3 regions of the Streptomyces sp. NPDC088387 genome follow, and region 2 is predicted to be linked to each of the others. Evidence: riboswitches for the same ligand, from Rfam matches in the RefSeq annotation. Region 2 holds a riboswitch; each other region holds the start of a gene.

Region 1 (10,420 bases), on a different contig from region 2:
CTGCCCGGCCTGTTCGGCGTCGGCGGCTGGTCCCACCCGGGCGGCGGACTGCCGCACGCCGGTATGTCGGGCGCGCTGGTCGCCGGATTGATCGTGGAGGGGCCGGACTTCCGCGGCTCACAGTGAGGCGCCCCCTGCCCGTCGTCCGGGAAGAGGGCGCGTCGCGCGGGAGGGCCGGCCGGGCCTCAGGGGCTCAGAAGCGGTAGCGCTCGTCGTAGGAGTTCCCCTGCGGCTGTCCGTCGCCCTGGTACGGGTACGGCTGCTCGGGCGGGAGTTCGCCGCCGTAGGGGTCGTCGGTGTTGCGCTGCTGCGGGACCCAGACACCGTTCGGCGGGGTCCCGTCGGGGTAGCCGCCGCCGTACTGGTCCTGGCCGTAGCCCTGCTGGTCGTACTGCTGCTGACCGTAGCCCGTGGCGTCGTAGCCGTTGTCCGAGCCGTACGTCGGGGTGCCGATGTACGGATCGGAGTAGGCGGCGTACTGCTGCTGGCCGCCCGTGTCGTAGCCGTACTGCTGCTGGCCGTAGTTGTTGTAGCCGTCGTAGCCGTACGTCTGGTCCGTGCCCTGGCCTGCCGCGGCGTACTGGTCCTGGGGCTGCTGGGCCGTGGCGTAGCTGCCGGTGTCGCTGTAGACGCCATAGGAGCCGGTGTCGTCGGGCATGGGCTGCGGCTCGTAGACCGCGGTGGCCTCGGCGGCCGTGGGCTCCGCGGAGCGCGCGGGGGTGAAGACGTCGTCGCGCTCGTAGTCGTCCTGGGTGTAGGCGGCACGCTGGTGACCGTATGTGTCGGCGCCGTGCTGGTCGGCGTCCGCGTAGTCGCCGGCCTGAAGGTCGGAGACCTCCAGGGTCGGGTCCTGGTGCTCGGCCTCCGCGCGGCGGCGTTTGCTGCCGAACGACGGGCGGCCGGTGACCGCCCAGCCCTCCGCGAAGCCGCGGCGGAACGACAGGGTGACGTAGGTCTGCCCGACCGCGAAGGCGGCGGCGCCGAGGCCGATCACGATGACCGACGGCACGAGGACACCGACGACCACGCCGAGGAAGCCGCCGAACGCGAGCAGCCGCCAGCGCAGCCGCGCCTTGTACTGCAACAGCACTTCGCCGAGCAGCCACAACGCGACGATGCCAAACGCGATGTAGAGGACCGTCCAGCCCATGTACGCCCCTCTCCCAGTGTGGCCGTTACGCAGTGTGTCGTACGCGGGTGCGACCGGTCTAGGCCTGCGGCGGGTGGTGCAGGCCCAGGTTCTCGTAGATTTCCAGGGTCGCCGTGGAGTTGTTCAGCGTGATGAAGTGCAGTCCGGGGACTCCCTCGGCCAGCAGCCGCGCGCAGAACTCCGTGGCGAACTCGATCCCCATGGAGCGTACAGCCGCCGGATCGTCTTTCGCTGTGAGGATCCGCTCTTTCAAAGTGGACGGAAGGTGAGCATTGCTGAGCTGCGGGAGGCGTTCGAGCATCCGGACGCTGGTGACCGGCATGATCTCGGGGATCACCGGCGTCTCGCAGCCGGCGGCGGCCACCTTGTCGCGCAGCCGCAGGTAGGACTCCGGCTGGAAGAACATCTGCGTGATCGCGTAGTCGGCGCCGGCCCGGCACTTGTCGACGAAGTGCCGGATGTCGGATTCCGGGTCGCTGGAGCGCGGGTGCATCTCCGGGAAGGCCGCGACGCCCACGCAGAAGTCGCCCGACTCCTTGATGAGCCGCACCAGCTCGGCGGCGTACGTCAGCCCCTGCGGATGCGCGACCCAGTCGGCCATGGGGTCGCCGGGCGGGTCGCCGCGCAGCGCGAGCATGTTGCGGATGCCGGCGTCGGCGAACTGGCCGATGACGTTGCGCAGCTCGGTCAGGGAGTGGTCCACGGCGGTGAGGTGGGCGACCGGCGTCAGCGTGGTGTCGGCGACGATCTGCTGCGTCTCCTTGACGGTGCTGGCGCGGGTGGAACCGCCGGCACCGTACGTGACGGAGACGAAGTCGGGGGCCACCGCCTCGACCCTGCGCAGCGCGTTCCACAGGCTCCGCTCGCCCTTCGCGGTTTTCGGCGCGTAGAACTCGAAGGAGTACGTCGTCTTCCCGGCGGCGAGCATGTCGCGCACCGTGCGTGCGCGGTCAGTCCTGGTGGATGCGGTTCCGAGGGCCATACGGGCAGGTTAGTGGCGGCCCGGCGGGCCACCCAACCGAGCGCTGAAGATTTGCCCGATTTGCCGACCTGTTGTCCATCCCTTGGACACCCCGGGCCGCCCGGGCCCGCTCCGGGTCACGTCTGCCGGAGCCGCTTGGTGAACTCCGCCGCCGCCGCGCCCGGGTCGTCCGCCTCGGTGATCGCGCGGACGACCACGACCCGGCCGGCGCCCGCGTCGAGCACCTCGTCGAGGTTGCCCAGGTCGATGCCGCCGATGGCGAACCAGGGGCGGTCGGTGCCCAGCGCCGCCGTGTGGCGGACCAGGTCCAGGCCGGGCGCGTGGCGGCCGGGCTTGGTGGGGGTGGGCCAGCAGGGCCCGGTGCAGAAGTAGTCCACGCCGTCCTGGGCGGCGGCGGCCGTCGCCTCGCCGTCGGCGTGGGTGGAGCGGCCGATCAGGACGTCGTCGCCGACGATCGCGCGGGCGGCGGGCACCGGAAGGTCGCCCTGGCCGAGGTGGAGCACGTGGGCACCGGCTGCGTGGGCCACGTCCGCGCGGTCGTTGACCGCGAGCAGCTTGCCGTGGCGGGCGCAGGCGTCGGCGAGGACCGCGAGGTGCTCCAGTTCCTCGGCCGCCTCCATGCCCTTGTCGCGCAGCTGCACGATGTCGACGCCGCCGGCCAGCGCCGCGTCCAGGAACTCCGGCAGATCGCCGCGGCTCTTGCGGGCGTCCGTGCACAGATAGAGCCGGGCGTCGGCGAGCCGCTCGCGTGCGGTGTCGGACATGGTCGGTTCCCCCCGATGTCGGTGTGGGTGCCCGCGTCGGTACGGGCACCCGGTGTGGTCCTGCCGCACGGACCGCCGGGCCGCCACCGTGGCAGCGGGGCCGTCTCCGGCAGCAGTTACGGCCGCTGTACACGCCGCTGTACACGCCGCGACGGCAGCCTCGTGCCCGCCCACCGCCGCCGCAGGGCGTCGTTCACCGCGGCCGGGGCCCCGGCTGCCGGGCGCCGGACGGTGGGCGGTGGGCGGTTCAGCGCGTTCGGGTTACACGGCGAGCGCCTGGGCTCGGCGCTTCACCTCCGTGCCACGATTCTCGCTCAGCGCCTGCGCGGGCGTGCCCGGCAGGCTGGGGTCCGGAGTGAAGAGCCACTCCAGCATCTCCTCGTCGGTGAAGCCGTCGTCCCGCAGCAGTGTCAGGGTCCCGGCGAGGCCCTTGACGACCTTGTCCACGTCGATGAAGGCGGCGGGGACGTGCAGCGCGCGGTTCTCACCCCGGCGTACGGCGATGAGCTGGCCCTCCTTGACCAGCTGCCGCACCCGGGTCACCTCGACGTCCAGTTGTTCCGCGATGTCGGGGAGGGTGAGCCAGGCGGGGACGAGAGCATCAATCTTTGCGTCAATCTCGGTCACGCCTCCAAGACTGCCATCTGGGACTGACACTCGGTAGCCGGGCCGCGTCCGAAGGCTCCGGACCAGGCCGTTCTCAGCGGACGGCCGTGGCCGCCTTCAGCGGGCGCGACGGGTCCACCAGCAGTTCCGGATCCATCGGCGTGCCCGACTCGATGAGCCGCCGGGCCTGGGCGAGATCCCTCGGGCGGCCCACCGCCAGCAGGGCGACCAGGCGGCCCTCGCGCAGCCAGCAGACGCTCCACGCGGGCCCCGAAGGGTCACCGCGCCACAGGGTCGTGTCGGCGCCGGAGTGGTGCCCCGCGTACTGCACGAAGCGGCCGAACTGCTCGGACCAGAAGTACGGCACCGGGTCGTAGACCGCGTCGGCCTGGCCGCCCTCGACGATGTTCTCGGCGACCGTGCGCGGCCCCTGGAGGGCGTTGTCCCAGTGGTGGACCATCAGCCGCTCGCCGTAACGCACGGACGGGAAGGAGGCGCAGTCGCCGACCGCGTAGACGTCGGGGGCGGAGGTGCGCAGATGGGTGTCGGCGACGACGTCGCCGTGCGCGCCGAGCTGGATGCCGGAGCCGGCCAGCCAGGCCGTGGCGGGCCGGGCGCCGATGCCGACCACCACGGCGCCCGCGGGCAGCCGCGAGCCGTCGTCGAGGACGACCTCGCCGGGCTCGACGCGTGCCACGCGCGCGTGGGTGCGCAGTACGGCCCCGCTGTCGGCGTACCAGCCGGCCATCGGGGCGGCCACCTCCTCGGGGAGCGCCCCGGCGAGCGGGCGGTCGGCGGCCTCCACGACCGTCACCGAGCAGCCCGCCTCGCGCGCGGCGGTGGCGAACTCGGCGCCGATCCAGCCCGCGCCGACCACCACGATGTCGTGCTGTCGCGCGAGCACCGGCCGCAGCCGCGCGGCGTCGTCCAGGGTGCGCAGCAGGTGCACGCCGGGCACACCCTCCGCGCCCGGCAGCAGGATCGGCGCGGCGCCGGTGGCGAGGACCAGGACGTCGTAGGCGACGGGTCCGGCCTCGGTGTCCAGTTCATGGTCCCCGGGGCGCACGCCCGAGACCTCGCGGCCGAGGAGCAGTTCGATGTCGAGCGCGTCGAAGTCGATGTCGAAGGCGGAGTCCTCGGCCTTGCCGAGCAGGACGGCCTTGGACAGGGGCGGACGGTCGTAGGGCTGGTGGGGTTCGGCGCCGATCAGGGTCACCGTGCCGTTGAAGCCCTGTTCCCGGAGCGCGACCGCGGTCTGCACCCCGGCCATGCCGGCGCCCACCACTACCACGCGGCGCGATCCGGGCGCCGCCGTCTGCTCTCTGTCGTCGCTCACCTGATCACCATAGACACCTGACAAATTGTCAGTCAGGGGGTGCGCTTGCGAGTCCTGTCACACCGGACCGGCGGTCCGGTGCGGACCTACCGAAAGTCCAGGCGGTCTCCGGCGCGTGTGCCCGCCGGCACCCGCGTCGGCCGGGGGCACGCGCGCGGGTGGCCCGGTTCCCGCGGCCCGCGCGGTGGCGCACGGACCGGGCACGGACCGGGCACGGACCGGGTCCGACCTGCGGTCCGGGCGCCGACCGGGGGTGCCGCGAGGCAGCCGGGCGGCGCGATCGTGGCGGACGGCTCCCTTACAGAGGCACGGAACCAGGAGTTAGGGTGACTCGCACAGAGCACTCGCGGGAGCCCGGACGCACCGGGCTGAGAGGGAGGCTGGCGGCCTCCGACCGTACGAACCTGATCCGGGTCATGCCGGCGAAGGGAGGGGCTGAACGCCCGTGTCGTCCTCCACACGTACGTCACACCTGTCGGAGCACCCGACGCTACGCACGTCGGAACACACCTCGGACGTCCTCGTCGTCGGGGGCGGAATCATCGGTCTGGTCACGGCCTGGCGGGCCGCGCAGCGCGGGCTCGCCACGGCCGTCGTGGACCCCGAACCCGGCGGCGGCGCCGCCCAGGTGGCGGCCGGCATGCTCGCCGCCGTCACCGAACTGCACTACGGCGAGCAGACCCTGCTCGGCCTCAACGTGGCCTCGGCCGACCGCTATCCCGCCTTCGCGGCCGAGCTGACCGACCTGACCGGACACGACCTCGGCTACCGCAGGTGCGGCACGCTCGCCGTCGCGCTGGACGCCGACGACCGCGCGCATCTGCGGGAACTGCACACCCTGCAACGGCAGTCGGGCCTGGAGTCGGAGTGGCTGTCCGGCCGGGAGTGCCGGCGCCTCGAGCCGATGCTCGCGCCGGGCGTGCGCGGCGGGCTGCGGGTCGACGGTGACCACCAGATCGACCCACGGCGGCTCGCGGCGGCCCTGCTGAGCGCCTGCGAGCTGGCCGGGGTGGTCTTCCACCGCACCTGGGCCGAACGGCTCGTGGTCGAGCGGGAGCGGGCCACCGGTGCCGTCACCCGCGAGGGCGTCCGCCTCGGCGCCGGCCAGGTGGTGCTGGCCGCCGGCAGCCTCAGCGGGCGGCTGCCGGGCGTCCCGGACGACGTACTGCCGCCGGTACGGCCGGTGAAGGGGGAGGTGCTGCGGCTGGCCGTGCCGGCGCGATACGCGCCCTTCCTGAGCCGTACCGTCCGCGCGGTCGTCCGCGGCAGCCATGTCTACCTGGTGCCGCGCGAGAACGGCGAACTCGTCGTCGGCGCGACCAGCGAGGAGCTCGGCTGGGACACCACGGTGACCGCGGGCGGGGTGTACGCGCTGCTGCGCGACGCCCACGAGCTGGTCCCCGGCATCACCGAACTGCCCCTGACGGAGACCCGCGCGGGTCTGCGCCCCGGTTCCCCGGACAACGCGCCGCTGCTCGGCCCGACCGAGCTGGACGGACTGCTGCTGGCCACCGGGCACTACCGCAACGGCGTGCTGCTCACACCGGTCACCGGCGACGCGCTCGCGCACGCGCTGGTCACCGGTGAACTCCCCGAGGAAGCCCGCCCCTTCACCCCCCGGCGCTTCACCGCCGCCGCACTCACGGAGCAGCCCGCATGAACATCTCGGTCAACGGAGAGACCCGCGAAGTGGCTCCCGGCACGGCTCTCGACGTCCTGGTGACGGCGCTCACCCCGGCGCCCTCCGGAGTCGCCGCCGCACTCAACGAAACCGTCGTCCCGCGCGGTCAGTGGTCCACGACGTCCCTGTCCGACGGGGACCGCGTCGAGGTCCTCACCGCCGTCCAAGGAGGCTGACCGATGGCCGACGATCCCTTCCTCCTCGGCGGTACGTCGTTCTCGTCCCGGCTGATCATGGGCACCGGCGGCGCGCCCAGCCTGGACGTGCTGGAACGGGCGCTGGTGGCGTCCGGCACCGAGCTGACGACCGTCGCGATGCGGCGGGTCAACCCGGACGTGCACGGCTCGGTGCTGTCGGTGCTGGAGAAGCTCGGCATCCGGGTGCTGCCCAACACCGCGGGCTGCTTCACCGCGGGCGAGGCCGTCCTCACCGCCCGGCTGGCCCGCGAGGCGCTCGGCACCGACCTGGTCAAGCTGGAGGTCATCGCCGACGAGCGGACCCTGCTGCCCGACCCGATCGAGCTGCTCGACGCGGCCGAGACCCTGGTCGACGACGGTTTCACGGTCCTGCCGTACACCAACGACGACCCGGTGCTCGCCCGCAAGCTGGAGGACGCGGGCTGCGCGGCGATCATGCCGCTGGGCTCACCGATCGGCTCCGGACTGGGTATCCGCAACCCGCACAACTTCCAGCTGATCACCGAGCACGCACGCGTGCCGGTGATCCTGGACGCGGGCGCGGGCACGGCCTCCGACGCGGCGCTGGCGATGGAGCTGGGCTGCGCGGGCGTGATGCTCGCCTCGGCCGTCACCCGGGCCCAGGAGCCGGTCCTGATGGCCGACGCCATGCGGCACGCGGTGGAGGCCGGCCGCCTGGCACACCGCGCGGGCCGCATCCCCAAGCGGCACTTCGCGGAGGCGTCCTCCCCGACGGAGGGCCGGGCCCGCCTGGACCCGGAGCGGCCGGCCTTCTAGGGGCGCGGGCGGCACGCTTTTCGGGCACGGCCCCATCCCTTTCGTGCCGGTCCCGCTCCCCCGCAGGCTCCCCACCGGCTCCCCGCCGACTCCCCCGTCAGCCGTTCGGCGGATGTCCGGCCCCGCGTTCCGGTGACCGTCACAACGGCCCGGTTTCGCGTCCCGTGACGGTCACAGGTCTGCTGCATTCCGTCGCCCGATCGGTGGAACGGGCGGTGCTGTCGGCGGTGCCTCGTAGACTCGCCTGCGTGGACACGACCCTTCAGGACCCCCTGGTCGGGCAGTTGCTCGACCGCCGGTACCGCGTCGACGCGCGGATCGCGGTGGGCGGGATGGCCACGGTCTACCGGGCCGTGGACACCCGCCTCGACCGTGTGCTCGCGCTGAAGGTCATGCACCCGACGCTGGCCGCCGACGCCACGTTCGTCGACCGGTTCATCCGGGAGGCCAAGTCCGTCGCCCGGCTCGCGCACCCCAACGTCGTCCAGGTCTTCGACCAGGGCACCGACGGGTCGTACGTCTACCTCGCCATGGAGTACATCGCCGGCTGCACCCTGCGCGACGTGCTGCGCGAGCGCGGGGCGCTCCAGCCCCGTGCCGCCCTGGACATCCTGGAGCCGGTGCTGGCCGCGCTCGGCGCCGCTCATCGCGCCGGGTTCGTGCACCGGGACATGAAGCCGGAGAACGTCCTCATAGGGGACGACGGCCGGGTGAAGGTCGCCGACTTCGGTCTGGTGCGGTCCGTGGACACCGTCACCAACACCACCGGATCCGTGCTCGGCACGGTCTCCTACCTCGCCCCGGAGCAGATCGAGCACGGCACGGCCGACGCGCGCGTGGACGTCTACGCGTGCGGTGTCGTGCTGTACGAGATGCTCACCGGCGGCAAGCCGCACTCCGGGGACACCCCGGCCCAGGTGCTCTACAAGCACGTGCACAACGACGTACCGCCCCCGTCCGCCGCCGTCCCCGGTCTGCCGTACGAGCTGGACGAGCTGGTGGCCGCCGCGACCGCGCGGATACCGGACCTGCGGCCCTACGACGCCGTGGCGCTGCTCGCGGCCACGCGTGAGGCCCGCGGCATGCTCGACGAGGACCAGCTGGACGCGGTGCCCCCGCAGGCGGTCTCCGCGGCGCACGACAACGCCGACGACCGGACAAGCGTCATCCCCCGCTCCCTCACCGTGCCGCGCCCGCTGCCGGTCGACGGGGACGAGCCGGACCGCTACCACCACACGAGCCGTCTGGAGTCCGGGCCACCGCTGCCCCCGCGGCGCCGCACCGCCCGGCAGCGGCGCGCGCTGCTGACCGTCGTCGCGGCGGTGCTGCTGGTCTTCGGCGTCGGCGCGGGTGTCTGGTACATCAACTCCGGGCAGTTCACGCAGGTCCCGGCGCTGCTCGCGCAGTCCGAGTCCGACGCGCGGGACCGGCTCGCGGACGCCGGGCTCGACGTCGGTGACGTGAAGCACGCCTACAGCGACACGGTCGAGCGCGGCGCGGTGATCAGCACGGACCCGGAGCCCGGCAGCCGGATACGGCAGAACGACTCGGTCACGCTGACCGTGTCGGACGGCCCCGAGACCGTACGTGTCCCCGATGTGCAGGGGGTACGGCTGGACCAGGCGAAGGCGCGGCTGAAGGAGGAGGGGCTGGAGCCGGGCATGGTGACCCGGGAGTTCAGCGACGAGGTCACCAAGGGCGCGGTGATCTCCACCGATCCCGCGGACGGCACCGAGCGGCGGGCCGGTTCGGCGATCGCCCTGGTCGTCAGCAAGGGCAGCCCGGTCGACGTCCCGGACGTCACGGGCGAGGACCAGGCGGACGCCCGCCAGGAGCTGCTGGACGCCGGTCTGAAGGTGCGGATCGCCGCCGAGCGGGTCAACTCCGAGTTCGACCAGGGGCAGGTCGCCCGGCAGTCGCCCGGCGCCGACACCCAGCTCACCGAGGGCGACACGGTGACGCTGACCCTGTCCAAGGGCCCGCAGCTGATCGAGGTCCCGGACGTGACCGGCGACAGTGTGGACGACGCCACGCAGGAGCTGGAGGCCGCCGGCTTCCAGGTCGAGGAGGACCGCGGTCTGCTGGGCCTGTTCGGCGACACGGTCAAGAGCCAGTCGGTGGACGGCGGCGACACCGCCCCCGAGGGATCGACGATCACCATCACCATCCGCTGACCCGGAACACGCGGAGCACACGGACACCGCTCCGCGTGACCACCCGTACGACCCCCGCGCCGCACCCCGCCGCCCCGACCGTCCGGCGCGACCACCCCCGCCACCGCCCGGCACGACCGCCACGCAAAGCACCCCCGCCGCCCCCGACCACCGGCACGACCACCCCGCAGAAGCACCCCCGCCCGCATGAAACCCTGGTCGGGTGAGCAGTCAGCAATCTCCCAGCGCGGTGGCGGCCCCCGCCTCCGACCCCCTCGCCCTCCGCAACCCCGTCGGTGGTCACATCCCCGTGGCCGGTGGTCTCGACCGGATCGGGCTGACCTACGCCCGTGAGCTGGAGGCCGAGACCGTCCAGGTCTTCGTCGCCAATCCGCGCGGCTGGGCCACCCCCGTGGGCGACCCCCGGCAGGACGAGGCGTTCCGGGCGGCGTGCGCGGCGGAGTCGATCCCGGCGTACGTGCACGCGCCCTACCTGATCAACTTCGGGTCGCACACGGCGGCCACCGCGGAGAACTCCGTACGCTCCCTGCGGCACTCACTGCGGCGCGGCCGGGAGATCGGGGCACTGGGTGTGGTGGTGCACACCGGGAGCGCGACCGGCGGCCGGGACCGGTCGGTGGCGCTGAAGCAGGTGCGGGAATACCTGCTGCCGCTGCTCGACGAGCTGACGCACGACGACGACCCGTATCTGCTGCTGGAGTCCACGGCCGGCCAGGGCGCCTCGCTCTGCTCGCGGACCTGGGACTTCGGGCC
Region 2 (10,420 bases):
CTCGGCGGCGCCGCTCGTGGCCTTCCTCGACCGTACGGACAAGCTGGTGCCGCTGGGCCAGGAGGGCGCGCTCGCCGACTTCGACGCCCACCTCGACGAGACTCTGGACCGCATCCTGGCGGAGGAGCAGAGCGCGGGCTGAGCCGCTCTGGGGCGGAACGCTTCCTCAAGCGGGGGCGTTGGGACCGGCGAACGGGTCCGGAAGGCTTGCAGGAACGGTTCTTCGGTCGGGCTTGTTGATGCGGTCGGCTTGTTGATGTGGTCGGGCTTGTTGACGTGGTCCGGCGTGGGACTCGGGGGACCGGGTGGGATGGGTTTCCCGAGCCGGCTCACCCCGTGCATCCCTCTCCGACCCATACCCGGGGTTCCCGCCTCCGCGCCGCTCTCAGCGCTTACGGCGGCGACCCCGGCCGGTGCGGGGCGTACCGGCCGGAGGGTGTGCGCCCGGCGTTGTGGAGTCCGGTGCTGCCGGTCCTGTCGGTGCGGTCGCTCCCGTCGAACCCTTCGACGTGCGGTCGGCCGAGACGACGAGGGCGGCGAGTGCCGTGGTCACGGGCACCGAGGCGACGAGACCGATCGAACCCACCAGAGTCCGCACGATCTCCTCGGCGACCAACTCGCTGTTGGCGACTGCTCCCACGCTGCTCTGGGCGATCGAGAAGAGCAGCAGCAGGGGGAGCGCGGCGCCGGCGTAGGCGAGGACGAGTGTGTTGACGACCGACGCGATGTGGTCGCGGCCGATCCGGATGCCGGCCCGGTACAGCCCCTTCCAGCCCATCGTGGGGTTGGCCTCGTGCAGCTCCCAGACCGCGGAGGTCTGCGTGACCGTCACGTCGTCGAGCACACCGAGCGAGCCGATGATGACGCCGGCCAGCAGCAGACCGCTCATGTCGATCGACGGGTACAGGCCGTGGATCAGACCGGTGTTGTCGTCCGTGTCGCCGGTGAGGGCCGCCCAGCCGATGAACAGCGAGCCCAGGATGCCGATCAGCAGCAGGGAAACCAGCGTGCCGAGTACCGCGACCGAGGTTCTCGCCGACAGCCCGTGGCACAGATACAGCGCGACCAGCATGATGGCGCTCGCTCCGACCACGGCCACGACCAGCGGGTTCGAGCCCTGGAGGATGGCCGGCAGGATGAAGAAGTTGAGGATCAGGAAGCTGATCGCCAGCGCGACCAGCGCCATGAGCCCCCGCAGCCGGCCCACGACCACAACGGCGAGCGCGAAGATGCCGGCGAGCAGGGTCATGGGGAGGCGCCGGTTGATGTCGGTCACCGAGTACTGAAGGTCCTTGGGCGCCGAGGGCTCGTAGGCGACCACGACCTCCTGGCCCTGCTTCAACTGGCGGGACTGGTCGGGCTGGACGATCTCGGTGAACGTACGGCCCTTGTCCGTGCCGGTGTCGACGCGGATCGTGGCCCGCTTGCAGTCGCCCTTGGCCTGCTGGACGGCGGAGGAGCCCTCGGCGGTGGAGGTGTCGCCGGTCGGGGTGCCCCCGGAGGCGTTCACCGACGCGCAGTCCACCTGATCGATCCTGGTGACCGTGGCTTCCTGTGTCTGCCGGTCGAAACCGACACCGGTGCGCTCGTGCGGCGGTGCGCCACCGGGCCAGAGCAGCCCGAGCCCGACCAGGACGGCAGCGGCGAACGGTACGAGGATGGCCGCGATGATCTTACGTAGGTGGACGGAGACCGGGGCGGCGGGACCGTGGCTGTGGGAGTGACCGTGCCCACCGCCGTGCCCGTTGTCGCCGTGTCCGTGACCGCCGCCGTGATTGTCGCCGTGGTGGTCACCGTGTCCGCCGCTGTGCCCGTTGCCGGGACCGCCGTTGCCCTGGCCATGCCTGTGGCCGTCGTCCGGCCCGTTGGCGGGTCCGTTGGTGGGCCCATTGCGGGGGTCGGCTCCCGGGCCCTCGGGCCCGTTTCCGTGGCCGCCAGGGCCACCGCCGTAACCGTCGCCATAGCCGTCGCCGTAACCCCCGCCGGATGCCTGACCACGGCCGTCACCAGGCGCGTTGCCGCCGGGACCATAGCCTGCGCCGGCGTTGGGGCCGTAGCCCTCGCCCCGCACGGGCCTGTACGGCTGCCCCTGCGGCTCGTTGAAGTCCTGCCCGCCAGGGGGACCACCGAAGTCGCGCCCCTGACCGCCGGGTCCAAGCCTCTGACCACCAGTACCCGGCCCCTGTCCACCACGACCCGCCCCTTGACCACCAGGAGCGCGCCCTTGGCCATGCGGGCTGCCAGGACCGGCACCCTGACCACGAGGACCGCCGGGCCCAGGACCAGGACCGGGGCCAAGACCAGGACCAGGACCGGGCCCAGGACCAGGGCCGCGACCAACACCAGGCCCAACACCCCTGCCCCCCTCCCCAACCCCGCCCCCACGACCGTCACTCGCCCCCGCCGGAGGCCCCGAGCGGGCGCCAAGTCGGCGTACGGAGCCGGTCTCGTAGTCCGGTCCCGCTTCGGGTCCGGGGCCGCGGCCGGAGCCGGAGGCATCGCCCGGTTCGCGGGGCGGCTCCGGCGGAGGGAATGGGGGATCCTGCGGTGTGGTCACCGACCGATCATCGCAAGAACGGCAGGGGCCCTCTGTTCACCGCGCCCGAATTGACGCTAGCGTGGAGTCACCTTTGTACACGCGGGAGCTCGGAGCACCGGGCTGAGAGGGCGCTGACCTTCGTCTTCGCGATGTTTCACGTGGAACATCACTCATCACGAGTGACGTATCCCATGGAACGCCGACAGACGAGAACCGCTGCGTCGACCGCCGAACCTGTTACCGGGTAATGCCGGCGTAGGGAGTAGGTCTCATGACCATCGAGGACGCACGCACGCCTGCCTCCACGCAGATCTCCAGCGACACGGAGATCGCCACCAGCGAGGAGGCCGGGAAGTCCATCGGCTGGCACAAGGCGTACATCGAGGGCTCCCGCCCCGATCTGCGTGTGCCGGTCCGTCAGGTGCATCTCACCAACGGGCAGGACGTCACGCTGTACGACACCTCCGGCCCGTACACCGATCCGCTGGTCACCACTGATGTTCGCAGGGGACTGGCGCCGTTGCGGGAGAACTGGATCATCGCCCGCGGCGACACCGAGGAGTACGGGGGGCGCCCCGTCCGCCCCGAGGACGACGGCATCAAGCACACGTCGCCGCGAGGCGGCCTGCGCAACCTCGATGCGGTCTTCCCCGGCCGGCCTCGTCAGCCGCGCCGGAGCCGTGACGGCAGCGCGGTCACGCAACTTGCGTACGCACGCCGGGGCGAGATCACGCCGGAGATGGAGTACGTGGCCGTCAGGGAGAACGTTTCTCCCGAGGTCGTGCGCGAGGAGATCGCGGCGGGACGGGCCGTGCTGCCCGCCAACGTCAACCACCCGGAGATCGAGCCGATGATCATCGGCAAGCGATTCCTGGTGAAGGTCAACGCCAACATCGGAAACTCGGCGGTGACTTCCTCCATCGAGGAGGAGGTCGAGAAGATGACCTGGGCGACCCGCTGGGGCGCCGACACGGTCATGGACCTGTCCACCGGCCGGAACATCCACACCACCCGCGAGTGGGTGCTGCGCAACTCCCCCGTCCCCATCGGCACCGTGCCGCTCTACCAGGCGCTGGAGAAGGTCGACGGCAGGGCCGAGGAGCTGACCTGGGAGATCTACAAGGACACGGTCCTCGAACAGGCCGAGCAGGGCGTGGACTACATGACCGTCCACGCGGGTGTGCGGCTGCCGTTCGTGCCGCTCACGGCGAACCGCAAGACCGGCATCGTCTCGCGCGGCGGCTCGATCATGGCCGCGTGGTGCCTCGCGCACCACAAGGACTCGTTCCTCTACGAGAACTTCGAGGAACTCTGCGAGATCCTCGCCGCCTACGACATCACCTACTCGCTGGGTGACGGACTGCGGCCGGGCTCGATCGCCGACGCCAACGACGAGGCGCAGTTCGCGGAGTTGCGCACGCTCGGGGAACTCAACCGGATCGCGAAGCGTTTCAACGTACAGACCATGATCGAGGGCCCGGGACACGTCCCGATGCACAAGATCAAGGAGAACATCGACCTTCAGCAGGAGATCTGTGATGAAGCTCCGTTCTATACGCTCGGCCCGCTGACGACGGACGTCGCGCCGGCGTACGACCACATCACCTCCGGCATTGGTGCCGCGATGATCGCCTGGTGGGGCACGGCCATGCTCTGCTATGTCACGCCCAAGGAACATCTGGGCCTGCCCAACCGTGACGACGTCAAGACCGGCGTCATCACCTACAAGATCGCCGCCCACGCAGCCGACCTCGCCAAGGGGCACCCCGGAGCACAGGAGTGGGACGACGCGCTGTCGGACGCCCGTTTCGAGTTCCGCTGGGAGGACCAGTTCAACCTGGCCCTCGACCCGGACACGGCCCGTGAGTTCCACGACGAGACCCTGCCGGCAGAACCCGCGAAGACAGCCCACTTCTGCTCGATGTGCGGCCCCAAGTTCTGCAGCATGAAGATCAGCCAGAGCATCAACGAGCGCTTCGGTGGTGTCGCGGCCGAAGGGGCGTCTCCCGAGGAGGTCGCGGAAGGCATGCTCCAGAAGTCGAAGGAGTTCGCCGCCAGCGGCAACAGGGTGTACCTGCCGCTCGCCGACTGAAGCAGCGCGCCTCGCGGGGTCGGGTGAGGCCCGGACCGCACCCGACCCCGCGAGGAACGCGACAGCGACACCGCACCTTGAAACGACACCGCACCTTGAGATGACATCGCACCTTGAAAACTGAACACATGTTTGGTTAATTGTCGCGGATCGAGGGCGCCCCCCTCGGTACCCCGCAAGCGGCCCGGCCCCGTCGTTCGCATGCGAAGCTTGGAATGAAGTCACCGGGATGAGGTGGGGCGAGGAGGCAGTCATGGACTGGGCCCGGTTCGCGCAACAACTGGCCGCCATGGCGCGCGACCTCCTGGCACAGGAGTCGGTCACCGCCACCCTGGAGCGGATCACCGCCTCCGCGATCGAGCTCGTCGAGGGGTGTGAGTCGGCGGGCATTCTCAGGCTGCGCGGCAAGAAGGTGGAGACCATCGCCGCCACCGACGAGCTGGTCGTCAGCTCCGACAAGCTTCAGGAGGAGTCGGGCGAAGGGCCCTGCTTCGACGCCGCCCGCAGCTCGCTGGGAGACCGAGTCTTCCGTATCGCCGACTTCACCAAGCCGCAGCCACGCTGGCCCAAATACGCTCCGCAAGCCCGTGACCTGGGCATAGGCAGCATGATGGGCTTCCTCCTCTACACCGAGGACGAGGACTTCGGCGCGCTGAACATCTACTCCCGCAAGCCGGGTGTCTTCACGGAGGCCAGCGAACTGGCCGGCTGGCTCCTCGCCTCGCACGCCGCGGTCGCCTTCTCCGCCGCACGCACCCAGGCCCAGCTGGAACAGGCCGTCGACACCCGCCACCTCATCGGCGAGGCCATGGGCATCATCATGGGCGGCCACAACATCACCGAGGACCAGGCCTTCGACGTACTGCGCCGCTATTCGCAGGAGAACAACATCAAGCTCCGCGACGTGGCCCGCATCATCTGCGACCGCGGCGGTCTCACCTAAGCCGTGTCCGCACCCGCGGTGGTGGAACGGAGACGCCGGGGAGGTCGTCAGGGCCACGGCCGGTCGGCAGACTGGGCCCATGACATCGAGTGCACTGAGCAAGGGCGCCAACCTCCCGGTCGAGGCCGCCGAGGTACGGGTCGAGCTCTGCTGGTCGGCGGGGCCAGGTGTGCCCGATGTGGACGCTTCGGCGCTGCTGCTCACCGCCGACGGGCGGGTCCGGGACGACGGCGACTTCGTCTTCTACAACCAACCGCACCACACCTCCGGAGCAGTCACCCACCTGGGGAAACAGCAGACGGGCGCGGGTATGGCGGACACGGTCGGGGTGCGTTTCGGCGCGCTGGAGGCGGCCGTGGAGCGGATCGTCCTGTGCGCCTCGGCCGACGGCGGGACCTTCGGCCAGGTACCCGGGCTGACGCTGCGGCTGCTGGACGCCGGTACGTCGGCGGAGCTGGCCCGGTTCGAGATGGCGGCCGGCACGGAGACGGCGTTCATCGGCGGTGAGCTGTATCTGCGGCAGGGGAAGTGGAAATTCCGGGCGGTGGGGCAGGGGTACGCCTCCGGGCTCGCGGGGCTGGCCACGGACTTCGGCATCACGGTCGACGAGGAGGGCGACACGGCGGCGACGGTCACCTCCCCGGCCCCGGCCTCGCCCTCGTACCCGCAGGTCACGCCGCCGCCCCCGGTCCAGTCCCCGTATCCGTACCGGCAGGGCGGTCCGCCCGCGATGCCCGCCGGTGTCCGCCTCACCAAGGGTGAGGAGAAGCTGCCCGTCGACATGCGCAAGCGGCTCTCGTTGCGCAAGGAGCAGGTCGCGGTCAGCCTGCGCAAGCACGGCGCCGAGGGCGTCACCGCCCGGGTGATTCTGGTGCTCGACGCGTCCGGATCGATGTCGTTCCTGTACTCGCGCGGGGTCGTCGCCGACGTGGTGGAGCGGATGGCCGCCGTGGCGGCGCAGCTGGACGACGATGGTGAGATGCAGGCGTGGACGTTCGCGTCGAATCCCGCGCGGCTGCCCGATCTGCTGCTGGGGGAGCTGCCCGAGTGGCTGCGACTGCATGTGCGGGTGGGCCAGTTGAGCCTCTTCGGGCGCAAGAAGACGAAGCGAGGCATGGAGCCGGGCCAGGTCGACATGCGGACGGTCGGCATCCAGAACGAGGAACAGAAGGTCATCGCCGAAGTCCGCGCCTTCGTACGAGAGAACCCGGCGGCGGCACCCACGCTGGTGCTGTTCTTCTCCGACGGCGGCGTCTACCGCAACGCACAGATCGAGCAGCAGTTGCGGGAGGCCGTGGACGAGCCGATCTTCTGGCAGTTCGTGGGGCTGGGGAAGTCGAACTACGGCGTGCTGGAGCGGCTGGACACCCTGACCGGCCGCCGCGTCGACAACGTCGGCTTCTTCGCCGTGGACGACATCAGCACGGTCCCGGACGCGGAGCTGTACGACCGGCTGCTCTCGGAGTTCCCGAGCTGGATCACGGCGGCGGGCCGCGCGGGGATCCTCTAGGGCGGGCACAGAGAGACCCACCGACTCACGCCCCCGCCCCGGACCCCGGTGGGTGTCCGTGCGGGAGCGCGGGTGGGTGGTTACTCCGGCCGGTGTTCCGGGCCTCCGAAGTCCGGGCTTGTGTAGTCCGGGCTGGAGAAGCTCGGACGGGAGCCCGGGGAGGCGCCGTCGCCGGGGCTGGAGAAGCCCGGACGGTCGTAGCCGAGGTGCGGCATACGGCTGGCCGGGGCCGACGGAGCCGTACTGTGCAGGGCGGTCGCACCGGGGGTGGCGAGCGCTTCGCGCAGGAACGGCAGGATGCCTCGCTCCAGCAGCGCATCGCGCCAGGCTTCCCTGGCCAGCGCCACCTCCCCGTTCGGTTCGCCGTAGGGACCGGCTTCCCGGGACGGGCGGTTGTGCAGTGCGGTGATCAGCAGCCCGACGGCGGCGACCAGGATCGCCACGGCCGTGACGGCGCCGAACACCCAGCCGGTCGTGACGAGCGTTTCGCCGAACGACAGGTCGGGCGTCACCGTCCGGAGGAGATAGCCGACGAGCAGGAAGATCGCCGCGGCCGTTCCGGCGAGGACGGGAGCCAGCACCGCGACGACGGCGACAACGCCCGCGCCGGCGGCCTCGGTGACCTCTCCCATGGTGGCGGCGAGCCCCACCGTGCCCGAACCCGACTCACTGGAGCCGGAGTCGTGGCCGGACGACGGGGTGGACGGCGCCGGCTGGCGCAGTTCCTCGCGGACCTTCACGTAGTGCTGGTACTCGGTCGCCGCGGCCGCCGTGATGAGTGCGGTGGCGTTGAGCGCCATGGTGCGCAGCTGTTCGGGGTTGAGCCGCTGGCCTACAGCGGTCAGCTCCGGTCGGGTTGGTGCGGAGCGCAGCGCCTCATCGAGGATCCGCTCGTATTCCTGGCGGTCCTCGCTCAGCAGGTGCTGCGGAACGCTGTTCATGTGCATCCCCCGATGCTCCGTAGGGCTTGGGGCTCGCATGCCAACGAGCCGTCGGGCAGAAACGGAGGGGAGCCTGCTACGGATAAGCCGATGGTAGAGCGGTGACGGCACACGGTGACAGGGGGTTTACCGAAATAGCCCCGTGTCCTGCGCCGTCGTACGCCCAACCGTCGGATGGGACGTCTGCCCCGGAATCCCGCGGGTATGCACGGGGAACCGTCAGATATGCAGGGGCAGTTGCTGAACGAGCAGTTTTCCGGCCATGGTCACGCCGCCGTCCATCGCGATGGCGAGCCCGTCGGCGTACACGTGCGGCCCCTCGACCACGGGTCCCGCGCTCTCCTCGCCGTCCTCGGAGCCGACCTCGCCGAGCAGATACGGAATCGGACTGTGGCCGTGAACGATGCGGGTGCCGCCATACGTATCGAGCAGCGAGCGCACATGGTCGGCGCCGCCCTCGTCGCGGAAGGAGAACCGCTTGGTGAACTTGCGGAACAGATCCCAGACCTCGTCGGCGTCGTTGCGTGTGAGGGTCTCGCGGACGGTGTCGTTGACTTCCTCGATCGAGCGGCCGTAGTCGAGGTAGGCGGTGGTGTCCGAGTGGACCAGGAGGTGGCCGTCGACCTCCTCGACGGCGTCCAGGCGGGCCATCCACTGGAGATGGTGGTCCTGGAGGCGGTCCATGTCGGTCTTCTGGCCGCCGTTGAGCAGCCAGGCCGCCTGGAAGGTGGCGGTGCCCGCACCGGAGTTGACGGGGGTGTCGCCGAACCGCTTGGCGCCGATGAGCAGCAGTTCGTGATTGCCCATCAGGGCCTTGCAGTAGCCGCCGGCCGCGGCGGCCTCGGCGGACAGCCGCATCACCAGGTCGATGACACCGATGCCGTCCGGACCGCGGTCCGTGAAGTCGCCGAGGAACCACAGCCGCGCGGTGCCCGCGCACCACTGGCCGGAGTCGTCGATCAGGCCCTGCTCCTGGAGCGCGGCGATCAGCTCGTGGAAGTAGCCGTGCACGTCGCCGACGACGTAGAGCGGGCCGGGGCCGGTGTCGGACGGGGCGGCGGACCCGGGCTCCGGGTCGGGTTCGACGGTCACCTGCACAGTGTCACCCCGGTTGATGACCGGGAGGTCGCGCTGGGTGGGCGTGTACTCGTCGGGGTGGTCGACGGGCTGCGCGACGGGCCCGGCGGCCGCGCCGGGCTGCATGCTGTGGGCGTACGGGCCGGTCTCGTTGACGTACGCGGGCACCCGGAAGTCGCGCAACGTCGCCGTGCGCTCCACCTCGGGTCCCTGACCGGCCCCCTGAGTCATCGACCCCTCCACCATCGCGCCGCCGCTGCACCGCATCGGACTGCCTGGTCGCAGCGGCCCGCGGTGTCGTGGGCCCATCATAGGAATGCGGATCGTGCCATGTGATGACCCAGGGGTGGTGAATCGGAGCAAGACTCCTGTTCACCGCGGCTTTCGCCCCGATTGGGCAGGTCTTTGCCCGGCCTCGGAGAGGCGTCGCGGGGTGCCGGCGGCTCCGCCGGGGGCGACCAAGGCGTCGGGATGGCCGACGTGTCGGCTGCCGAGCGGCCCGCCGACCCCCGTTCGACAGGCCGCCCGACGTCTGCCGGGCCGCTCCCACTCTCCGGCACCCCCCCGCGCCCCTACTGCTCCTCGGGAGACCTCGGCGGACTGACCGTCGTCCGCGGCGACCTCCGCTGCGACGACGTACGCACGATCAGTTCCGTCGGTATCACCTGCTCGACCGGCTGGTCGGAGTCGACGCTCTCGATCGCGTCGATCAGCAGCTGCACCACCGCCGTACCGATCCGGCGCGGCTTCAGCGAGAGCGTGGTGACGGGCGGCTCGGTGTTGGCGTACACCGTGGATTCGCTACAGCACACGAGGAGTAGGTCGTCGGGGACCCGCAGCCCGTAGCGGCGGGCCGCGGCGAGCAGATCGGTGCCGTTCGGGTCGAAGAGGCCGTAGACCGCGTCGGGCCGGTCCGGGCGGGCGAGTAGTCGGTCGGCGGCGACGGCGCCCGCGCACGGGTCGTGGGCGGGGTAGGCCTCGTACACCGGATCCTGCCCCACGCGTTCGCACCAGCGAAGGTATGCGGTGGTGGAGAGGTGGGTGTACGTGTCGGTGGTGGTCCCGGTCAGCAGGCCGATCCGACGGGCGCCGGCGTCGGCAAGATGGTCGAGGATGCCGAGTACGGCCGCCTCGTGGTCGTTGTCCACCCACGCGGTCACCGGCAGTGAGCCGGCCGGGCGGCCGTCGGAGACGACCGGTAAACCCTGCCGGACCAGTTCGCTGACCACCGGGTCCTGGTCGGACGGGTCGATGACGACCGTGCCGTCCAGCGCGACGTTCGACCACACGTCGTGGCGGGACGTCGCCGGCAGGATGA
Region 3 (10,420 bases), on a different contig from region 2:
TCGGGCCGCGCGATGAACACGGTCGCGCCGAACTCGCCCAGCGACACCGCGAACGCGAACCCGGCCGCCACCAGCAACGCCCGCCGTACCAGCGGCAGATCGACCTCCCGCCACACCCGCCACGGCGACGCGCCGAGCACGGCCGCGGCCTCCCGCAGCCGCGCGTCCACCGCCCGCAGCACCGGCAGCATGGTCCGTACGACGAACGGGACCCCCACCAGCGCCTGCGCGAGCGGCACCAGGATCCAGGTGGAGCGCAGATCCAGCGGCGGCTCGTCCAGCGCGATCAGGAAGCCGAAGCCGACGGTCACCGCGGAGACCCCGAGCGGCAGCATCAGCAGCGCGTCGAACCCGCGCACGAAGGGTCCCGCGTCCCGCCGGGTGAGCGCCGCCGCGGCGAGCCCGCCGACCAGTACGGCGATGGCGGTGGCGACAACGGCGTAGGCGAGCGAGTTGCCGACCGCGTCGATCGGCGGGACGAGGAACACCCCGGAGTCGTCCGAGGCCAGCGCCCGGTAGTAGCCGAAGTCGGGGGCGTCGAGGGACCGCCGTACCAGCACGGCGAGGGGCAGCAGCAGGAGTACGGCGATGACGGCCAGGACGCCGGCCAGCAGTCCCCACTGTCCGGCCCCGCGCGGGCGCCGGGCCGTGGTCGCCGGGTCGACCAGCCGCAGCGCGCTCTCCCGCCGCCGTACCGTCCAGGCGTGCACGGCGAGGATCGCGCCCACGGCCGCGAACTGCACCAGGGTGAGGACGGCCGCCGTGGACAGGTCGAAGATCTCGGACGTCTGCCGGTAGATCTCCACCTCCAGGGTGGAGAAGGTGGGCCCGCCGAGGATCTGCACCACACCGAACGAGGTGAAGGTGAACAGGAAGACCATCAGCGCGGCGGCGGCCACGGCCGGTCCGAGCGCCGGGAGTGTGACCTTCCGCCAGGCCCGCAGCGAGGACGCGCCCAGCATGCGTGCCGCCTCCTCCTGCCGCGGGTCGAGCTGGGACCAGAGGCCGCCCACGGTCCGTACGACGACCGCGTAGTTGAAGAAGACGTGCGCGAGCAGGATCGCCCACACGGTGGTGTCGAGGCGTACGCCCCACAGCTCGTCGAGGAGTCCGCCGCGGCCGACCAGTGCCAGGAACGCCGTACCGACGACGACCGTCGGCAGCACGAACGGCACGGTCACGACCGCGCGCAGCACCTGCTTGCCGGGGAAGTCGAGGCGGGCGAAGACGTAGGCGCCGGGCAGGGCGATCAGCAGGGTCAGCGCGGTCGAGGCCAGCGCCTGCCAGGTGGTGAACCACAGCACGTGCCGGATGTCCGACTGCCCGAGCACGTCCCACAGCCGTCCGAACCGCCAGCCGCCGTCGACGTGCAGGCCCCGGCCGAGGATCGCGGCGACCGGGTAGGCGAAGAAGACGCCGAAGAACGCGACGGGCAGGGCCATCAGCCCGAGCCGCGCCGCGCCCCCGCGGCGCCTGCCTACTTCAGTACGAGCGACGTCCACGACTTGACCCAGTCGTCACGGTGGTCGGCGATCTTCGCCGGGTCCATGGTCTCGGGATCCTTCGCCTGGGGGCCGTACTTGGCGAAGACCTCCGGGACCTGGGCGGCCTCGCGCACCGGGTAGACGAACATGTTCAGCGGCATGTCGTCCTGGAACTCCTTGGTGAGCAGGAAGTCAAGGAGCGCCTTGCCGCCCTCGGTGTTCCTCGCGTTGCTCAGCAGTCCCGCGTACTCGACCTGGCGGAAGCAGGTGCCGTCGGCGACGCCGGTGGGGGCGGTCGTGGGCTGCGGATCGGCGTAGACGACCTCGACGGGCGGCGAGGAGGCGTACGACACCACCAGCGGCCGGTCGCCCTTGGCCTTCTTGCCGCCGGCGGACCCGGAGAACTCCTCGTTGTAGGCCTGCTCCCAGCTGTCGACGACCTTCACGCCGTTGGCCGTGAGCTTCTTCCAGTAGTCCTGCCAGCCGTCGTCGCCGTACCTGGCGGCGGTTCCGAGCAGAAAGCCCAGGCCGGGCGAGGAGGTGGAGGCGTTCTCGGTGACGAGCAGGTTCTTGTACGCGGGCTTGGTGAGGTCGTCGAACGTCTTCGGCGGCTCCAGCCTGTGCTCGCTGAAGTAGGCCTTGTCGTAGTTGACGCAGATGTCGCCGGTGTCGACGGGCGTGACCCGGTGCTTGCTCTCGTCGGCCCGGTACTCGGGCAGCACCAGGTCGGAGCCCTTGGCCTCGTACGGCTGGAAGAGCCCGTTGTCGAGGGCGCGGGAGAGGAGGGTGTTGTCGACGCCGAAGAAGACGTCGCCCTGCGGGTTGTCCTTGGTGAGGATCGCCTTGTTGACGGCCTGGCCGGCGTCGCCGTCCTCCAGGACCTTGACCCGGTAGCCGGACTTCTTCTCGAAGTCGGCGAGGACGCTCTTGGAGACGGCCCAGGAGTTGTGGCTGACGAGCGTGACGGTTTTGGAATCCCCGCCGCTGCCGGAGTCGGAGCCGGATCCGCACGCGGACAGCGTGAGGAGGCCCAGGCCGGCGGCCAGGGCAAGGCAGTGCTTGGTGCTTCTCATGAAGGAAACCGAACTTCCTACCCAGAATGACCTGGGCGAGGTTCAGAGGGTCTGCGGCCCGCCTGTCCTGCGGCGGCCGCACTCTCAGCGCTGTGGCGCTCCCCTGTCGGAAAATGGGATATGAAGTTGTCCTGATGACGCTGTACCGACGTCGGTCAGACTACCGCTCGGTGGCCGCGAGCTGACCGCACGCCCCGTCGATCTCCTGACCTCGGGTGTCCCGGACGGTGACCGGCACGCCGTGGGCGGCGATGGCCTCGACGAACGCCTTCTCGTCCTCGGGCCGGGACGCGGTCCACTTGGAGCCCGGCGTCGGGTTCAGCGGGATGAGGTTGACGTGCACGGGCCGGCCCTTGAGCATCCGCCCGAGCCGGTCGGCGCGCCATGCCTGGTCGTTGATGTCCCGGATCAGCGCGTACTCGATGGACAGCCGCCGCCCGGACCGGTCGGCGTACGCGAACCCGGCGTCCAGCACCTCGCGCACCTTCCACCGGGTGTTGACCGGTACGAGGGTGTCGCGCAGCTCGTCGTCGGGGGCGTGCAGCGAGATCGCGAGGCGGCACTTGAAGCCCTCGTCGGAGAACCGGTTGATCGCCGGGACGAGACCCACGGTCGAGACGGTGATCCCGCGCTGCGAGAGCCCGCCGCCGTCGGGTGCGGGGTCGGTCAGGGCGCGGATGGCGCCAACGACCCGCTTGTAGTTGGCGAGGGGCTCGCCCATGCCCATGAACACGATGTTCGACAGCCGCGCGGGCCCGCCGGGCACCTCGCCGTCCCTGAGCGCCCGCATCCCGTCGACGATCTGGTGGACGATCTCGGCGGTCGACAGGTTCCGGTCGAGCCCGGCCTGTCCGGTGGCGCAGAACGGGCAGTTCATCCCGCACCCGGCCTGCGAGCTGATGCACATGGTGACCCGGTCCGGGTACCGCATCAGCACCGACTCGACGAGCGTCCCGTCGAACAGCCGCCACAGCGTCTTGCGCGTGGCACCCTCGTCCGTCGACAGATGCCGTACGACGGTCATCAGGTCCGGCAGCAGCGCCTCCCGCAGCCGCTCACGCGAGCCGGCCGGGATGTCGGTCCACTGCTCCGGGTCGTGCGCGTACCGCGCGAAGTAGTGCTGCGAGAGCTGCTTGGCACGGAACGGCTTCTCCCCGACCTCGGCCACGGCGTCCTTGCGCTCGGCTGGCGTGAGATCAGCAAGATGCCGCGGCGGCTTCTTGACTCCGCGGGGGGCGACGAATGTGAGTTCTCCGGGCTTAGGCATAGCCGTACCAGTGTCGCAGATCGGATCAGGTGATCTGAGCCCCGAGCTGTGCGCAGTGGCCGTCTCCGGTCGTCGCCGGCTCTCTTCCGACGGCCCGCAGACGGACCCGCACGGACGTGCCGCCGGCCTCGATCACACACTCGCACCCAAAGGCACCGCATTCCGTCGAGCCAAGAAAGGACCAAAACGGTGACACCATTCAAGATCCGCTGACACCGTCTCAGCCCATGATGTCACTCGCCGTGAACTTATCCGCGAAATTCACACCGGACATATGTGCGAACGGGCCGGGGGACTGGAATCCCATCGGGTCCGCGGAAGCACTCAGCGCCTTCTGCGGTATCTTCGCCGGCTTCGTTTTCTCCGGCGTTGTCATGGTCATTGGCCAGAAGAACGCGGCAGGCAAAGACGCCGACGCTTCGCGCGGTCTCCGTCTGCTGCTGCCCAGCTTCTTCGCGCTGGCCCTCGCCGCCTACCTGTACGCGCTGACGGCGGGCGAGCTGGTCTGCAAAAGAGCATCTATCGAGCAACTGTTCGCCGGCGCGATTCTGGGTGCTGCCGCACCGGTGGTCATCACCGCACTGGCATGGCTGCTCCTGGCGTACGACCGAAATAGCGACGGAGAGGTGCGCTTCTTTCGCGGACTTATTCTCGTGGCAGCGATTTTCGCCACGGCGATGCTCGCTGTGTCATCCGTCGGATTTCACAACACATGGACCGAGCGTTCCGCAGCCTGGTGGGCGGATTGGATGATCTGGGGAACACTCGCAGGTCTCGTTGTCGCCTTGTGGTATTTCTGGCGCAAGCGGGTTTCTCCGACGCCCTCGGGTTCCGTGCCGAGCTGGCCGAATCGACACGTCACGGTCTGTGCGTGGTTCACGTTGATGATCAGCGCGATCCTCGCGGCGCTCAGCGCGACCTTCGTGGGCATCCCCCACGACCAGCTGGAGCTGCCTCTCGGGCTGGTCTACACGATGAGCGAGGCAGCCCTTGTTCTGCCTGCTCTCATCCTGGTGAGCGCCATGTGGGCAGTACCAAGGGCCTGATGCCCCCTTCAACGAGAAGACGGCCGCCGTCCTCGCAGAGCCTCCGGCTCCCGTTCGGTCTCCTTGCTCGCGTGATCGTCGGCGGGTGAGACTGGCCACTCGGCTTCGGTGGGGAGTGCGTGTGAGGGTGGGGACGGGGGACGGCAGGGCCGGGTGGGGCGGGTGGAACCGGGTGGGTGGGGCGGTGCTGGTCGGGCTGGCCGTGGTCGCCGCCTTCGCCGGGTTCTCCGTCTTCACGACCTGGCTGCCCGGCGACGCCGCCCGGTACCGGGACTACTCGGCGGCCGGGAAGTGTCCCGCCGGCAGTGAGGCGTCGGCGGTGGAGGACTGTCTGCGGGACGTCACCCTCACCGTGGAGAGCGTGACGAACAAGCGGAAGAACCGGGCGGCGGTCCTGACCGGACCCGGGCCCTACACGCGGATGGAGTCGTCCTTCGGTGACCCGGGGCCGGTGCTGAGCGGGCTGGAGAAGGGCGAGCGGGTCACCGGGACCGTCTGGGACGGGGACGTGATGGTGATCGCGCAGGGGAACCTGCGGCAGAGCACAGCCGAGGAACCCCGCGACGAACTCCAGATGGTGGCCGCGATCGGCACGTTCCTGTGGCTGCTGGCGGCCCTCGGGCTGCTCTTCGGCGGCGTGCGGGTGGCACGGCCCACGCACCCCGGGCACTTCACCTGGCGGCCGTACGGCAAGGTGCTGCTCATCGTCGCGGGCGTCAGCTGCGGTGTGGTGGGCCTCGGTTCCGTGTGGACGGGGGTCCCCTGGCCGGTCGTACCGTCGGTGTGCGGGGTGGTCGTCGTGGGCACGGCGTGGTTCCTGTACCGCGACCTGCGGGACGGACGGGCCGGCGCGGGGCCCCGGACGCAGCCACCCCTCCCGCTCCCGTGACCGCCGCGTTGTGACGCGGCCGTGCACGGGTCGGAAGGGGTGGATCCGCACCGGATACGCGGAGGTTCAGCCCGAGCCGACGAAGACCACCATCAGCAGCCAGACCACGGGTGCCGTCGGCAGCAGGGAGTCCAGGCGGTCCATGATGCCGCCGTGACCCGGCAGCAGCGTGCCCATGTCCTTGATGCCGAGGTCCCGCTTGATCATCGACTCGCCCAGGTCGCCCAGCGTGGCACTGGCGGCGACCGCGAGGCCCAGGAGCAGGCCCTGCCACCAGGTGCCGTCGTCGATCAGGAACTCCATGCACAGCGCGCCGGCCGCCATCGCGAAGGTGACCGCGCCGAGCAGTCCCTCGCGGGTCTTGCCGGGGCTGATCCGGGGCGCCAGCTTGTGCCGGCCGAAACGCCAGCCGATGGCGTACGCGCCGGTGTCGCTGACCACCGTCAGCATCAGGAAGGTGATCACGCGCTGCGGACCGTCGTCGGCGGTGAGCATCATCGCGACGAACGTGGCCAGGAACGGCACGTAGAAGGCCGCGAAGACCCCGGCGGTGACGTCCTTGAGATAGCCCTCCGGCGGTTCGGTCATCCGCCAGACCAGGACCGCGAGCGCGGTCAGCGCCATGGCGACCCAGGCACCCTCGGCACCCCGCACGTACCCGGCGACGACCATCCCAGCGCCACCGACCGCGAGCGGTACCAGCGGCGCCTTGATGCCCTTGCGTTCGTCGAGCCGCCGGGTCAGTTCCCACAGTCCGACGACCACGGCGACCGCGACCACACCGACGAAGACGGCCTTGACGACGAACAGCGAGGCGACGATCACCGCGCCGAGCCCGACGCCGACCCCTATGGCCGCACCCAGGTCCCGGCCCGCGCTCTTCTTCTGCGGTGCGGGCGCCGGTTGCGGGGCGTGGTGCATGGGCTCCGGATTCTGCGGCACCGCCGCACGGGGCGCCGACGGGGTCTCGTCGCGGAACGTATCGTCACGGAACGTCTCGTCGCGGAACAGAGGGCCGCCCGGCCGAGCGGTCCTCCGGTCCTCATCCTGGTCTCCGCCGAATGCGGGCAGGTCGGGCACGATGGGCATGGGGCGAGTCTGCTGCGCTTGGTGCGCATCGTACGCGGGACCCGCCGGGGCAGCCCCCTGGACAGGTCCATGCTCGGTGGGCCCCCAGTACCCGGTATGCCCGGCTTGTGGCGGCGCCCCCCAGGAAGAGTCGTTCATCAGACCTCTAGCAGCTCCGCTTCCTTGTGCTTGAGGAGCTCGTCCACCTGGGCGACGTACTTCGCGGTGGTGTCGTCGAGTTCCTTCTCCGCACGACGGCCCTCGTCCTCGCCGACCTCGCCGTCCTTGATCAGCTTGTCGATGGCGTCCTTGGCCTTGCGCCGGACCGAGCGGATGGACACCTTGGCGTCCTCGCCCTTGGCCTTGGCGACCTTGATGTAGTCGCGCCGGCGCTCCTCGGTCAGCTCGGGGAACACCACCCGGATGATATTGCCGTCGTTGCTGGGGTTGACCCCCAGGTCGGAGTCGCGGATCGCCTGCTCGATGTTGCGCATGGCGGTCTTGTCGAACGGGGTGACGACCGCCATCCGCGGCTCCGGCACGGAGAACGAAGCCAGCTGGTTGATCGGCGTCGGCGCGCCGTAGTAGTCGGCCACGATCTTGTTGAACATCGCCGGGTGCGCACGGCCGGTGCGGATCGCGGCGAAGTCCTCCTTGGCGACCACGACGGCCTTCTCCATCTTCTCCTCGGCTTCGAGGAGGGTCTCTTCGATCACCACTTGCTCCTGCGTGTCTTTGAGTGGCCCGGCTGCATATGCGATGCATATGAACGGCCGGCTGCGTCGCGTCTTCTTCCTGCACGGTTCCCGACCGGCAGGACATTGTCCATCCCCCGGCCTAGACCCGGCTGTCCTGGTCACCCACCAGCGTGCCGATCTTCTCACCCTTGACGGCACGCGCGATATTGCCCTCCGTCACAAGCTCGAAGACGAGGATCGGAAGCTTGTTGTCGCGGCACAGCGTGACGGCCGTGGCGTCGGCGACCTTGAGATCGCGGGTGATGACCTCGCCGTAGCCGAGGGAGTCGAACTTGACGGCGTCCGGGTTCGTCTTCGGGTCGGAGTCGTAGACCCCGTCCACACCGTTCTTGCCCATCAGCAGCGCCTCGGCGTCGATCTCCAGGGCGCGCTGCGCGGCGGTGGTGTCGGTGGAGAAGTACGGCATGCCCATACCGGCGCCGAAGATGACGACGCGGCCCTTCTCCAGGTGGCGCACGGCCCGCAGCGGGATGTACGGCTCGGCGACCTGCCCCATGGTGATGGCGGTCTGCACCCGGGACTGGATGCCCTCCTTCTCCAGGAAGTCCTGGAGGGCGAGGCAGTTCATCACGGTGCCGAGCATGCCCATGTAGTCGGAGCGGGCGCGGTCCATGCCGCGCTGCTGGAGTTCGGCGCCGCGGAAGAAGTTGCCGCCGCCGATGACGACCGCGATCTGCGCGCCGCCGCGGACGACGGCCGCGATCTCACGGGCGATGGCGTGCACCACGTCCGGGTCCACGCCCAGGCCCCCGCCGCCGGAGAAGGCCTCTCCGGACAGCTTCAGCAGAAACCGGCCGCGTACTTTGCCGTCGTCGCTCTTCTGGGCCTTGGTGGTCATGGAGATCCCGCCTCTTTCACGTGTTGCACATACGAAGAAGGCCATTGCCGGTGGGGGGTGTGTATCCCATGCGCGGCAATGGCCTCCTCGTCAGATCTGCTGCCGTCCGCCACGCGCGCGTGCGGGACGCAGTGCGCGCGGGGCGCGGACGACTGCGTTCGACCCTAGCGGGGTTCCGCCGGGGCTCGCGCGTCGATCGCGGTACGGACTCAGATGCCGACCTTGATACGCGTGAAGCGCTTCAGGGTGACACCGGCCTCGTCCAGAACCTTCTGGACGGACTTCTTGTTGTCGAGCGCGTACGGCTGGCCCAGCAGCGTCGCGTCCTTGAAGAAGCCGTTGAGGCGACCCTCGACGATCTTGGCGATCGCGGCCTCGGGCTTGCCCTCGGCGCGGGTGGTCTCCTCGGCGATGCGGCGCTCGGCCTCGACGATGTCGGCCGGGATCTCATCCTTGGCCAGGTACTTCGGCGCGAAGGCGGCGATGTGCTGGGCGACGCCCTTGGCGATCTCGGCGTTCGGCTTGTCCAGCTCGACGAGGACACCGATCTGCGGCGGCAGGTCGGGCATCGTGCGGTGCATGTACGCGGCGACGTAGCCGTCGGCGTACTGCGCGAAGCGCTCCAGGACGATCTTCTCGCCGAGGTTGGCGTTGGCCTCGTCGACGTACGCCTGGACGGTCTTGCCGGCCTCGATCTCGGAGGCGAGCAGGGCCGCCAGGTCGGCGAAGGAGGTCTTGGCGACGTGCTCGGCGATCGTCTGGGCGACGGCCTGGAACTTCTCGCCCTTGGCGACGAAGTCCGTCTCGCACTTCAGCTCGACAAGGACACCGGAGGAGTTGTCGTCGGCGATGATCGAGACCACGGCGCCGTTCTCGGCGGAGCGGCCCTCGCGCTTGGCGACGCCCTTCTGGCCCTTGATACGGAGCGCCTCGACGGCCTGCTCGACGTTGCCGTCGGCCTCGTCCAGCGCCTTCTTGCAGTCCATCATGCCGGCGCCCGTGAGCTCACGGAGCTTCTTGACGTCGGCGGCGGTGTAGTTCGCCATGATCTGTAAATCTCTTCTCGGAGTTCGAAGTCTCGAAGTCGGCGGCGCGCTCGCGGCTTGTGCGAGAGACCGCCGAAGATCTACGGGCTACGAGGATCCCCGTGGGCGCGGATCCTCTCGCTGCGAAGACCGGCGGGCTCGAAGATCCGCGGGCTGCGGAGATCTGCGGTGCCCGCAGATCTACTGGCTGTGGGTGAACGGCGGGTGGCGCGTTCGGCGCCACCCGCCGTCACTTCCAGCTCTGCGGTCCGTCCCCGGAGGGCCGGGCCTGCGGCCCTGCGACCCGGAGGGTCAGGCCTGCTCGCCCTCGGCGGCGGGCGCCTCGGCGGCCGGGGTCTCCTCGGTGACGGCGGCCTCGGGGGCCGGAGCCTCCTCGGTGGCCGGAGCGTCGGCGGCGGGCGCCTCCGCGGCGGGGGCCTCCTCGGCAGCGGCGGCGTCGGCGGCCGGAGCGGCCTCGTCGGCCTTCTTCTCGCCCTCGAGCAGGTCGCGCTCCCACTCGGCCAGCGGCTCGCCGGCGGCCTTCTCGCCCTTGTCGCCGGTGGCGACACGGGAACGGGAGATGAGGCCCTCGGCGACCGCGTCCGCGATCACGCGGGTGAGCAGGGTGACGGAGCGGATCGCGTCGTCGTTGCCCGGGATCTTGTAGTCGACCTCGTCGGGGTCGCAGTTGGTGTCGAGGATCGCGACGACCGGGATGTTCAGCTTCCGGGCCTCACCAACCGCGATGTGCTCCTTCTTGGTGTCCACGATCCAGACGGCGCTGGGCACCTTCTGCATCTCGCGGATACCGCCGAGGGTCTTCTCCAGCTTGGCCTTCTCGCGGGAGAGGACGAGCAGCTCCTTCTTGGTGAGGCCGGACGCGGCCACATCCTCGAAGTCGATCTGCTCGAGCTCCTTGAGGCGCTGGAGGCGCTTGTAGACGGTCGAGAAGTTGGTGAGCATGCCGCCCAG

Evidence for each region. A riboswitch is a leader RNA that binds a small molecule or an ion and turns the genes downstream of it on or off. The one in region 2 is predicted to bind thiamine pyrophosphate.
Region 1: another riboswitch for thiamine pyrophosphate. It lies ahead of thiO (glycine oxidase ThiO); the one in region 2 lies ahead of thiC (phosphomethylpyrimidine synthase ThiC).
Region 3: another riboswitch for thiamine pyrophosphate. It lies ahead of ACIQAC_RS29340 (thiamine ABC transporter substrate binding subunit); the one in region 2 lies ahead of thiC (phosphomethylpyrimidine synthase ThiC).

Annotation. Positions count from the first base shown of each region.
Region 1 is NZ_JBIVNC010000001.1:352,666-363,085, forward strand. Features, by position in the region: gene ACIQAC_RS01700 (phytoene desaturase family protein) at 1-126, shown strand, start outside; gene ACIQAC_RS01705 (hypothetical protein) at 194-1,150, opposite strand; gene metF (methylenetetrahydrofolate reductase [NAD(P)H]) at 1,209-2,132, opposite strand; gene thiE (thiamine phosphate synthase) at 2,249-2,896, opposite strand; gene ACIQAC_RS01720 (Rv2175c family DNA-binding protein) at 3,158-3,523, opposite strand; gene ACIQAC_RS01725 (NAD(P)/FAD-dependent oxidoreductase) at 3,597-4,772, opposite strand; TPP riboswitch at 5,175-5,286, shown strand; gene thiO (glycine oxidase ThiO) at 5,311-6,498, shown strand; gene thiS (sulfur carrier protein ThiS) at 6,495-6,695, shown strand; gene ACIQAC_RS01740 (thiazole synthase) at 6,699-7,493, shown strand; gene pknB (Stk1 family PASTA domain-containing Ser/Thr kinase) at 7,742-9,667, shown strand; gene ACIQAC_RS01750 (deoxyribonuclease IV) at 9,870-10,420, shown strand, end outside.
Region 2 is NZ_JBIVNC010000003.1:211,850-222,269, reverse strand. Features, by position in the region: gene ACIQAC_RS09180 (SsgA family sporulation/cell division regulator) at 1-142, shown strand, start outside; gene ACIQAC_RS09175 (YibE/F family protein) at 386-2,071, opposite strand; TPP riboswitch at 2,629-2,818, shown strand; gene thiC (phosphomethylpyrimidine synthase ThiC) at 2,811-4,631, shown strand; gene ACIQAC_RS09165 (GAF and ANTAR domain-containing protein) at 4,885-5,574, shown strand; gene ACIQAC_RS09160 (VWA domain-containing protein) at 5,654-7,084, shown strand; gene ACIQAC_RS09155 (hypothetical protein) at 7,165-8,031, opposite strand; gene ACIQAC_RS09150 (metallophosphoesterase family protein) at 8,245-9,348, opposite strand; gene ACIQAC_RS09145 (LacI family DNA-binding transcriptional regulator) at 9,675-10,420, opposite strand, start outside.
Region 3 is NZ_JBIVNC010000012.1:158,297-168,716, reverse strand. Features, by position in the region: gene ACIQAC_RS29345 (ABC transporter permease) at 1-1,442, opposite strand, end outside; gene ACIQAC_RS29340 (thiamine ABC transporter substrate binding subunit) at 1,478-2,557, opposite strand; TPP riboswitch at 2,554-2,672, opposite strand; gene rlmN (23S rRNA (adenine(2503)-C(2))-methyltransferase RlmN) at 2,718-3,824, opposite strand; gene ACIQAC_RS29330 (hypothetical protein) at 4,052-4,870, shown strand; gene ACIQAC_RS29325 (hypothetical protein) at 4,992-5,759, shown strand; gene ACIQAC_RS29320 (phosphatidate cytidylyltransferase) at 5,826-6,986, opposite strand; gene frr (ribosome recycling factor) at 6,986-7,543, opposite strand; gene pyrH (UMP kinase) at 7,665-8,423, opposite strand; gene tsf (translation elongation factor Ts) at 8,633-9,469, opposite strand; gene rpsB (30S ribosomal protein S2) at 9,761-10,420, opposite strand, start outside.